DNA from 3 places in the Lysinibacillus sp. FW301-JW8 genome. Region 3 is predicted to be linked to each of the others. Evidence: riboswitches for the same ligand, from Rfam matches in the RefSeq annotation. Region 3 holds a riboswitch; each other region holds the start of a gene.

Region 1 (3,285 bases), on a different contig from region 3:
TTACGTTCTTATTACAATATAGCATTCATTTCAATTGCTTTGAAACGTATAACAGTGCCCAAAAAATTATTAGTATCCACCATCAAATGATTAAAGAAGACAATTTATCAATAATAGTAAATAGCTATATAGAGCCGCTCGTAGATAAAATACTTAATTTACATGGCAATAGAGATGATTTAGGGAAAAAAATAGTCGATTATATTTATACACATTTTGATGATCCACAGTTAGATTTGAATTATTTATCAGGCATATTTAACAAAAGCCAAGCAAATTTAAGTATATTAATTAAAAAAAGCATTGATAAAAATTTCATCCACCTGTTAAATGAGCTTAGAATTGACAAGGCAAAGCAGCTACTAGTTCATAGTAATAAAAGAAATAATGAAATTGCTTCGTTAGTGGGCTATAGTAATGAAGAGTATTTTAGTAAAGTATTTAAAAAATATGTTGGGATGACACCCGCCAAATATCGAACTATTTAACTTCTTTCAGCAAATGTCTTTTACGCGAAAGCACAGCGACAGCGGCAGGTACAGAAGTCTCCCGAGGCATAATTGATATAGTACGTGGGTTTCGGTAAAATAACTATAGAATGTCCGAGTTGAACATAGAAAGGATGGGTAATATGTTCCGATCAATAGCACCTCCAACAATGTCTTTACAGTAGAATCTACTGTTTAAGGCATTCCACACTAGCTTGCTCTTCTTTCAATAGATTCTACTGTATAGGCTAAAAACTATATAAGTAGAAAGTAGGAATCAGAAGTGAGCGGAAAATTTGCATTTGTTTTATCTATGATTATCTTCGGAGCTGTCGGTGTTTTTGCAAAATATATACAGCTACCATCCAGTGAAATTGCATTCTGGATGAGTGTCATTGGCTCTTGCTTTTTATTGGTAATTTTCATCGCAAAGAAAGAAAAAATAACGAAAGTATCTATTCTGCCTAATATATGGCCATTGCTGCTATCTAGTGTAGCATTATGTGGGAATTGGATTTTTCTTTTTCAAGCATACAAAGAAACAACCATTGCAAATGCAGCGCTTAGTTATTATTTTGCGCCAGTTTTAGTGATTTGTTTATCACCGATTATATTAAAGGAAAAACTGTATCTAAGAAAAATTTTCTATGTCTGTGTGGCGCTGGTTGGATTATTCTTTATTGTCCATAGCCAAGTTGCAGGAGAAAATGGGCAGGATATCGGTATAGTGTATGGGCTTATTGCAGCATGTTTCTATACATTCGTAACCTTTGTCAACAAGTATATTCATGGACTTAAAGAGCCTGCTAACACAATTGTGCAGCTTTCTTTAGCAGCGTTATTTCTGGCACTTTATCTTTATGGAACAAATGGATTCCAAATCATGCATATCGATATAAAATCCATTAGTTTACTTATAGCATTGGGTATTGTCCATGCTGGTATAGGCTTCTATCTTTTCTTTTTGGGAATGAGTCAATTAAAGGGGCAAAGTATAGCCATTCTAAGCTATATTGACCCTCTAACGTCATTGGTTATCTCAACGATGATTATAGGAGAAAAAATGACTGTGCTACAAATAATAGGAGCCATTCTATTACTTGGTGCGACCTTTATTAGTGAAATCGATCAGAAAGAACTTTAAAGGTGTCATATTGACAGCAAGAAATCTTTACAGTAAATTTAAAGTAATTGCATAATAGCATTGGGTGCCCATTATGGGAGAATAGGGAATAAAGTGAGAGTCTTTAGCGGTCCCGCCACTGTAAAAAGGAGTTTCATAGAGAATGCCACTAGCATGGTGCTGGGAAGGTTCTATGAAATGTTGAAATTAAGCCAGGAGACCTGCCTAATTGCTTCGATTATATAGACGATGGAAAAGTCTGTAGTTTATTTGTGATGAATAAACTGCAGGCTTTTTATATTGTCTCGAAAGATAGAAAGGGGAATAGTTTCATGCAATTATTACAGCAAACGATTAAAAAAATTCAAAATGTGGATAGCCATATGATGGGGAAAGCTAGGGAATATATAGACTCTCTGAGCAAGCCACCTGGAAGCTTGGGGGGACTGGAAAATCTTGCTGTACAGCTTGCTGGCATTACAGGAGAATTATTTCCTAAAATTGAGAGCAAGGCAATTATTGTCTGTGCAGCAGATCACGGTGTTTGTGAGGAAGATGTAACTTCCAATCCACAAAAGGTAACCTTTTTACAAACAATGAATTTTCCAAAAGGGCTAACGGGTGTTTGTGCAATCGCCAGCATAACCAATGCCAAAATTGTAACGGTCGACGTTGGTGTAAAAGAAGATTTACCACTTGATGCTGGAGTCATTCTAAAGAAAATTAAATATGGAACAGACAATATGGCAAAGGGTCCAGCTATGTCAAGAGAGGAAGCTATTCAATCCATCGAAGTAGGAATTGAAGTCGCAACGAGCGAAATTAAAAATGGAGTGGATATTCTTGGAACTGGAGAAATGGGTATTGGGAATACTACCCCAAGTGCAGCTATCCTATCCGTGCTTCATGCCTGTCATCCAAATGTAGTAACAGGAATGGGCGCTGGTGTGGGAGCGGGGGGAATTGCGCATAAGGTGAAGGTTATTCAACATGCTATTGCATTAAACAAGCCCAATCGCAACGATGCTATTGATATTCTTGCAAAAGTTGGTGGCTTAGAAATAGCTGCTATGGCTGGGATTGTACTTGCTGGGGCTGCAAATCGCAAGCCTGTTGTTATTGATGGTTTTATTTCTACGATTGCTGCCCTCATAGCATTTGAGCTTGAGCCAAAAATAAAGGACTACATCATTCCTTCCCATGCCTCAGAAGAACCAGGTGCAAAAATAGCAGCCAAGTTGCTAGGGGTAGAACCAATGCTACATATGAATATGCGTTTAGGAGAAGGCTCTGGTGCAGCTTTAGCCTTTCCAATTTTAGATGCAGCATGCTCCATGATTAAAAACATGGCTACACTTGAAGAATCTGTAGTGCTAGTAGAAACGAATGAATGAAGCACACTTTCTATTTATAAATGCTGATGGTTGAAAAAATATTTGCTTGAGGCATTTCTTGGCAGCAGCAAAAAGTATAACAAGCCCATTTAATCGAACTATTTGGGCTTGTTACTATTCATAAAATAGTCATGCTCGATTCAGCTTTCGTAAAGGCAAACGCCATTTCTTCATATAGGAAAGAACTCTTAGCACTGTAATTATTCCAAATAATCCATATAAAAAGAGGTCGCCTGTTAAAACTTCTAAACCAATCACAAGTCCTGCAAGAGCTGCCCAA
Region 2 (3,285 bases), on a different contig from region 3:
TTTTGCATCCAATGTAGGAATGTGCGGTGTAGCGATGGTATTGGCTCGACTCGAGGGGGCTTCTACCGGCTCTAAAGGGCTAACATTATTTGCAGTTCCTTGGCGAGCGGAGGATGGTACTGTGAATAATCTTCGTATTCGCCGTTTAAAGGATAAGCTCGGTGTGAAGGCAGTACCCTCTGGTGAAGTAGAATTTGAGGGTGCACTTGGCTATATTGTAGGTGAGCCCAATAAAGGGATTTATTATATGCTAGAGGCACTTAATCTATCAAGAATTTGCAATGCTGTAGCTTCTATAGGTATTATGCGACGCGGCTTTTTAGAGGCAAAGCATTATGTGACAAATCGTTATGCCTTTGGTAAGCCTTTAACGCAATACCCAATGATTCAGGATACACTAGGAAAATTAGCGGCAAAGCTTCATGTAGAAGTAACAACAGTTTTTGATCTTATTCAGCTATATGATAAAGTGACAAGTGGTCAGGGCAATCATGAGGATATGATCATGAATCGTTTAAATATTGCCATTATGAAAAAGGAAACAGCCGAGCAAGCGGTGAAATATGCGAGTGAAGTGATTGAATTACATGGTGGAAATGGCTATATTGAAGACTTTGTAACACCTCGCTTACTAAGAGATGCACAGGTGCTTACGGTGTGGGAAGGAACTGCCAATATACTGGCATTGGAGCTGATTCGTTTAGTAGATAAATTCCAAGCCCATGAGTTGTTTGTACGTGTTATGGAGGAGCGCTTAGCTAAGTTAGCTGACAGCCCTCTAGTCCAATTAGTAATGGAACAATTAGTGCATTTGAAATCGACATTGCATACATTTAGCTCTTTGGATGAAGCAACGAAAACATTTGAGGCAAAAGCGGTAGCAGAAAAAATGGCGCATATGTATGAAAGTGTTGTAGCAGTTGAATGGGCACACAGATTCGGGGGGAAATATGAAAAGCTGGCAGATATTTATTTAGAGCATACATGGGCATTAAGAGAACTAGGGGCACCGATGAAAACAGTCCAGTATTTTACAGATATCATTTAATAAAGGGGAAGTCGTCTAGATTGGTAGGCGACTTCTTTTGTTTTCATGTATAATAAAATCAACTGAATATTATAAAGGTTCTTTACTTATGTAAAGTGAAAAGGGAAATCGGTGATATTCCGATGCGGTCCCGCCACTGTATGTGCTAGTTTTTTCAATGTACGCCACTGAAAGTTTTTCGGGAAGGCTTGAAAAAACGTATGTAGCACAAGCCAGGAGACCTGCCTTTATAGAAACACTTTTCAACCTACGAGGATAGGGTGGTGGATTTTGCGTATTTTTGTGCACTATTACCCCTCACTTTGAATGAGGGGTATTTGTTTTGATTAGAAAAAGTGGGCGATAAACTTACAAAGTTTGTCGATTACCGATCCATCAGCAAAATAAGTTGTTACAATATAGGCACCGATAAACTAGGAGGATTCACATGAAGAAATTTTGGAAATTAGGATTGGCCGCATTTTTGGCAATTGGCTTACTTGTGGCCTGTGGGGAAGGGGCAAAAAATGAAAAGCCCGCATCTTCTGAGCAGCAAGAAACATCACAGGTAGACAAAGCAACATTCCCAATGACGATAACGGATGCTGTTGGCAAGGATATTACGCTGGAAGCACCCCCTGAGAAAATAGTCTCTCTTATTCCAAGTAACACAGAGATTTTATTTGCTCTTGGCTTAAACAATGAAATAATTGGTGTTACCGATAATGATGATTATCCTGCAGAGGCAGCTGAAAAGCAAAAAGTTGGCGGCATGGAATATAATAATGAGCAAATTATTGCCTTAAATCCAGATATTGTGTTTGCTCATGAATCGAGTATGACACTTTCGGCAGGGGCCATTGAACAGCTTGAATCTGCCGGTTTAAAGGTTTTTGTTGTAAAAGATGCGAAGGACTTTAATGAGACATATACAACAATTGAACAACTAGGTCGTGCAACTGGGAAATTACCTGAGGCCGAAAAAATTATTAAAGATATGAAGGCAAAAGTAGAAGAGGTTCTAGCAAAACTCGAGGATGTAAAGCCAAAGAAAGTCTTTGTAGAAGCATCTGATGAGCCACAAATATTTACAGCTGGTAAAGATACATTTATGAATGAAATATTAAATATGATTCATGCCGAAAATGTTGCAGCAGATACAGCAGGCTGGTATGAAATCAGTTCCGAACAAATTATTGCAAAAAATCCAGATGTCATCGTGGTGACATATCATTATGTACCTGATATTTTAACAAAGCTACCACAGCGTGCTGGCTTTGACACAATTAATGCTGTGAAAAATAAAGCCATTGTTCAGGTAGATGAGAGTACAACAAGTCGTCAAGGACCTCGTTTAGGAGAGGGACTTGAAGAATTAGCGAAAGCTATCTACCCCGAGGCATTTGAGTGAGTAAAATAGTTGCAGCCTATGTAACCGCCATAACGCTTCTTATCATCAGCATCTGGTGCGGCGTAGCAATAGGCTCTGTTCATATTCCGCTAGAGGTATTGTGGAATAAAGCAGCTGATGAAACGGCTGCCAATATTTTTTGGAAAATACGCCTGCCACGAGTTTTCCTAGCAGGGCTTGTGGGTGCGTCACTTGCCATTGCAGGAGCTGCTTTTCAGGGCTTGTTAAAAAACCCTTTAGCAGACCCTTATACATTAGGTGTTTCTTCAGGTGCATCAGTTGGAGCCGTAATGACAATATTTTTTGGCATATCAATTCCAGTAGTTGGACTCTATGCATTGCCAACCTTCAGTATGCTTGGAGCAGTGTTAACGATGGTAGCAGTCATGAGCTTTGCAAGAATAGTAGATCGTTCATTGAAAATGGAAACGCTGATTTTAACTGGGGTCATCTTTAGCTCATTTTTAGGCTCACTTATTTCTCTAATGATTGCCTTATCTGGTGAGGAGCTGCGGCAAGTGATAGGGTGGCTGCTTGGTTCAGTATCCATGCGCGGCTGGCCTTTCGTGCAAATGATTATCCCATTTGTAATAGTAGGTTCATTAATGCTTTGGACACAAAGAAGGGAATTAAATGTACTGCTATATGGGGAAGAACGTGCAAAGCACTTAGGTGTTAATGTGAAGCGGAGTAAGTATTTAATTTTAGTAGGTGGATCCATGCTGACAGGAGCAGCAGTAGCTGTTTCAGGAACGATTGGTTTCGTTGGATTAGTTGTACCACATATGACAAGGATGATTTGGGGCTCAGACCATCGTCATTTATTACCATTATCATTTTTAAATGG
Region 3 (3,285 bases):
CCTGTTGATAAAGTTGCTAGGCGAATTTTATCATCAGCATTTGGTTTTTTGGATGAAATAAAATTTTCTATGTCAGCATGAAAAATATTTAAATAGACAACGCCCGAGCCATTTCGTTGTCCTAGTTGATTGGAATAGCTGAAAGAGTTTTCTAGCAATTTCGCTACTGGGATTACACCACTTGCACGATTTAGAATCTCTTTAATTGGATCACCCAAAGGACGTAAATCTGTTAAATTTACTCCAACCCCACCGCCAAGGCGTGATAGCTCCAAGCAATAACCAATATTTTCAGCAATACTATTCATTGAGTCATCCATTGATAATTTAAAGCAGCTTACTAGTTCTCCACGTGCTTTCTTTCCACTATTTAAAGCTGTTGGTGTTGCAGGCTGATACGCTTCCATCATCGCTTCAACAGAACGTTCTGCTAAGATCATGTCACCTTGTGCTAAATACAAAGCAATAATAACAATACGGTCCTCATATTTTTCTAAAATTTCTTCCCCGTCACGGCTCTTCATAGCATAACTATCATAAAATTTACTCGCACTCATAAAGGATGGGAAACGGAAATGATAATCATATGCCTTTTTGTACAGCTTTTTAATAAATTCCATTTCATACATATCGATAAATGCTTTTTCATAATAACCCTCATCGACTAAATAACGGATTTTTTCCTCAATATCAATAAAGTAACGTAGACGCACGTTTACATATTCTAAAAAGTAGCGGCGTGTTGCTTCTCGATCCTTTTCTAACTCTAATTGACCTGTTGTACTATAACGATTCAGTACATCATTATTAAGCTTTAAATATGTTTTCATGCGATTACCCTCATTTCATAAAACGTTTGTATTGCTTCATAATCATTTTGATTTCCTCGTAAATCTAATTTACGTACTAGAGGCACATGATACTTTGCTGCAATTTTCTCACCAGCAGCGCCAAAAATCGTATGGCCGAAGTTACTGTTGCCACTTACAACTACACCCTTGCAGTAATTCCCGTTTTGTTCTAAAAAACGAGCCACTTTAGTAGGGATATCACCTAATCCGTCAGTGTATGTTATTAAAAGGTATGGCTCACCCAACAGTAATTCCTCAGAAAGTTCCATTGATTTCCCCCTTAATTTAGAGACAACATTTCGGACATTTCCTGTACGACTAGCATAGACGATCATAGTGTAATCAGCTCGATTTGAGAAACAATTTCCTTAACATCCCCTATAAATGTCTCATTATATTCAAGAACTGGCACACTTAAAAACCCTGCATCCATAATAGTTTGCTTTGCTTTTTCATCATGATCTATATTCACAATTTCTGCTTCAATTCCTACTCGTTGTAATTCAGATTTTACCCAAAGACATTTCGGGCAAATTGTTTTCGTATAAAGTTTCAAATAAATCCCTCTTTTCATAATATAAAAAGGCTTTCCCTTCAAGAGAGATAGCCTAAAATGGAAACGTTAAAAATACATAAAAATAGCTACGTCCCCATTTCTTAATCCCCGAAGAAATGATTGTTGTGTTTTATATAGGCAGGTCTCCTGGCTTTGCTTCACTCTCTGATTTCCTTCCCATGCGAAAGCACAGTGGCTTAAATCATCGTCAGCTTTACAGTTGCGGGGACAGCGTCGGTATTGTACCGAACTTCCCTATTAAACTACATATAGTAGTACCCGAATAAAACAAACACAATATATTGTTTTTCCAATAGAACTAAGTGTACCATCCTTCAAAATAAAAGTAAATCTAGATTAGAGACTTCTTAATAGTAAGATTATTCGATATTTTCCGCCAAATGATGTTAAGCAAGTTGATAGTTAGGCAGCTTAACGCTATAGAACAATAGTCCATCTATTATTTCAACAATAATAGACAACTGATAAAGAAATATGTAACACTATGTATTTCCTTAATCAACTAATGTTAAAGATTAAAGTCCGTTTCTTGCCTTTCTTATGCAAGAAATAATTATGTAAATACCTTTTTGGAATATAACATCAAAAATATAGAGGCATAAGCTACTACTAATAATCTTTACATAAAAACAGCCCTTATTCCGAAGAAGAATAATAGACTGTTTTAATTTTGATTTTTAATAAATCCTAACAAATTATTCTATACCGAATAAATAGAGACAAATCCTTATAACTGAGGATAATAATTTATATAATCTAATTGCTGTTATAAGATTATACTCTCTTTCACAGTCTATTAAACTATCATAGACTTCTTTCACTTTACCATTTTTCGAACTATAAAAGAAACTATTTTTAAATAATCATTTTCCCATTTGTAACATATTATATCCCTTAAGAGGAATATTCCCAATCAAGATTTCCGACAGATATCAAAGCTTACCTATTTAAATGTTTCGCACATCCATCTATAAAATTTTTCCTTCTCTTCAAATTGTGGATAATGAGCTGATTGCTCGAAAGAAATAAATTCTTTTTTATCCGCTTCCATTACATCAAAATAATTTTTTGCTGCATTATATGAAGTCATAGCGTCGTATTTACCCATTACAAAATAAAAAGGTAACTCAAGTTTGGTAACTATCTTAGGTAGTGGCTTATCAAAAACCTCTTTAACAAGTTGTGCTTGTGTCTTAGCTATTCCATTGTTATAGCGAATAAAATCCAACAAATTATATTCACGACTTAATAGTATATCGCCATCCGACATATTAATAAGTCTTGTAGCGCCGCCGTACTTCCCTACATAACCTCTTGGAGCCGCTGACTCTCCAGCATGTATTTTTTCAGCGATTCCCTCTAAGTATTTCACATCTTCTGTATTTCCGGCTTTTTTCGCTTCACTTATTGTATAATTCAAATTATCTATTTCACTTTCTTGCATATTACTCACCTGACCAATTCCAATATAGGCTTCATATTTTTCTGGAGCTTTATAAGAAGCCCTAGTTGCTAGGTATGTTCCATAAGAATGGCCTATTAATATTACTTTCTCTTTGCCAAAACGTTGGGAAATATAATCTGTAAGTGCTATTAAATCATCTACAAGTACATCTGCTGTTAAGTTAGAATAATCCTCATTAAACTGATACGATTTGCCGCTTCCTCTTTGATCGTAATTAACGACAGTGAAATCCTTTTCTAATAAGTCTTCGTACTTGGTATAAGGAATTTCGGACATACTAGGTCCCCCGTGTACATATATAATGACCGGGTTATTTTGATTACGACCTCTAATCATGATTTGCTGTTTGGTACCATTGATCTCAACTTGTTCTAGAACGTTAATACTGTTAT

The links. Region 3 has a riboswitch for cobalamin ahead of AC3WOM_RS12645 (glutaredoxin family protein). Riboswitches for the same ligand answer to the same signal wherever they lie in the genome.
Region 1: it holds a riboswitch for cobalamin, as region 3 does, so the genes downstream of both, cobT (nicotinate-nucleotide--dimethylbenzimidazole phosphoribosyltransferase) here and AC3WOM_RS12645 (glutaredoxin family protein) in region 3, are expected to answer to the same signal.
Region 2: it holds a riboswitch for cobalamin, as region 3 does, so the genes downstream of both, AC3WOM_RS11230 (ABC transporter substrate-binding protein) here and AC3WOM_RS12645 (glutaredoxin family protein) in region 3, are expected to answer to the same signal.

The regions. Positions count from the first base shown of each region.
Region 1 covers NZ_JBYTBB010000002.1:149,614-152,898, forward strand. The annotation lists gene AC3WOM_RS01680 (response regulator) at 1-488, shown strand, start outside; gene AC3WOM_RS01685 (DMT family transporter) at 772-1,632, shown strand; cobalamin riboswitch at 1,678-1,854, shown strand; gene cobT (nicotinate-nucleotide--dimethylbenzimidazole phosphoribosyltransferase) at 1,944-3,005, shown strand; gene AC3WOM_RS01695 (trimeric intracellular cation channel family protein) at 3,135-3,285, opposite strand, start outside.
Region 2 covers NZ_JBYTBB010000022.1:51,027-54,311, forward strand. The annotation lists gene AC3WOM_RS11225 (acyl-CoA dehydrogenase family protein) at 1-1,048, shown strand, start outside; cobalamin riboswitch at 1,107-1,291, shown strand; gene AC3WOM_RS11230 (ABC transporter substrate-binding protein) at 1,476-2,438, shown strand; gene AC3WOM_RS11235 (FecCD family ABC transporter permease) at 2,435-3,285, shown strand, end outside.
Region 3 covers NZ_JBYTBB010000027.1:44,398-47,682, reverse strand. The annotation lists gene nrdE (class 1b ribonucleoside-diphosphate reductase subunit alpha) at 1-830, opposite strand, end outside; gene nrdI (class Ib ribonucleoside-diphosphate reductase assembly flavoprotein NrdI) at 827-1,186, opposite strand; gene AC3WOM_RS12645 (glutaredoxin family protein) at 1,183-1,407, opposite strand; cobalamin riboswitch at 1,528-1,705, opposite strand; gene AC3WOM_RS12640 (alpha/beta hydrolase) at 2,372-3,285, opposite strand, start outside.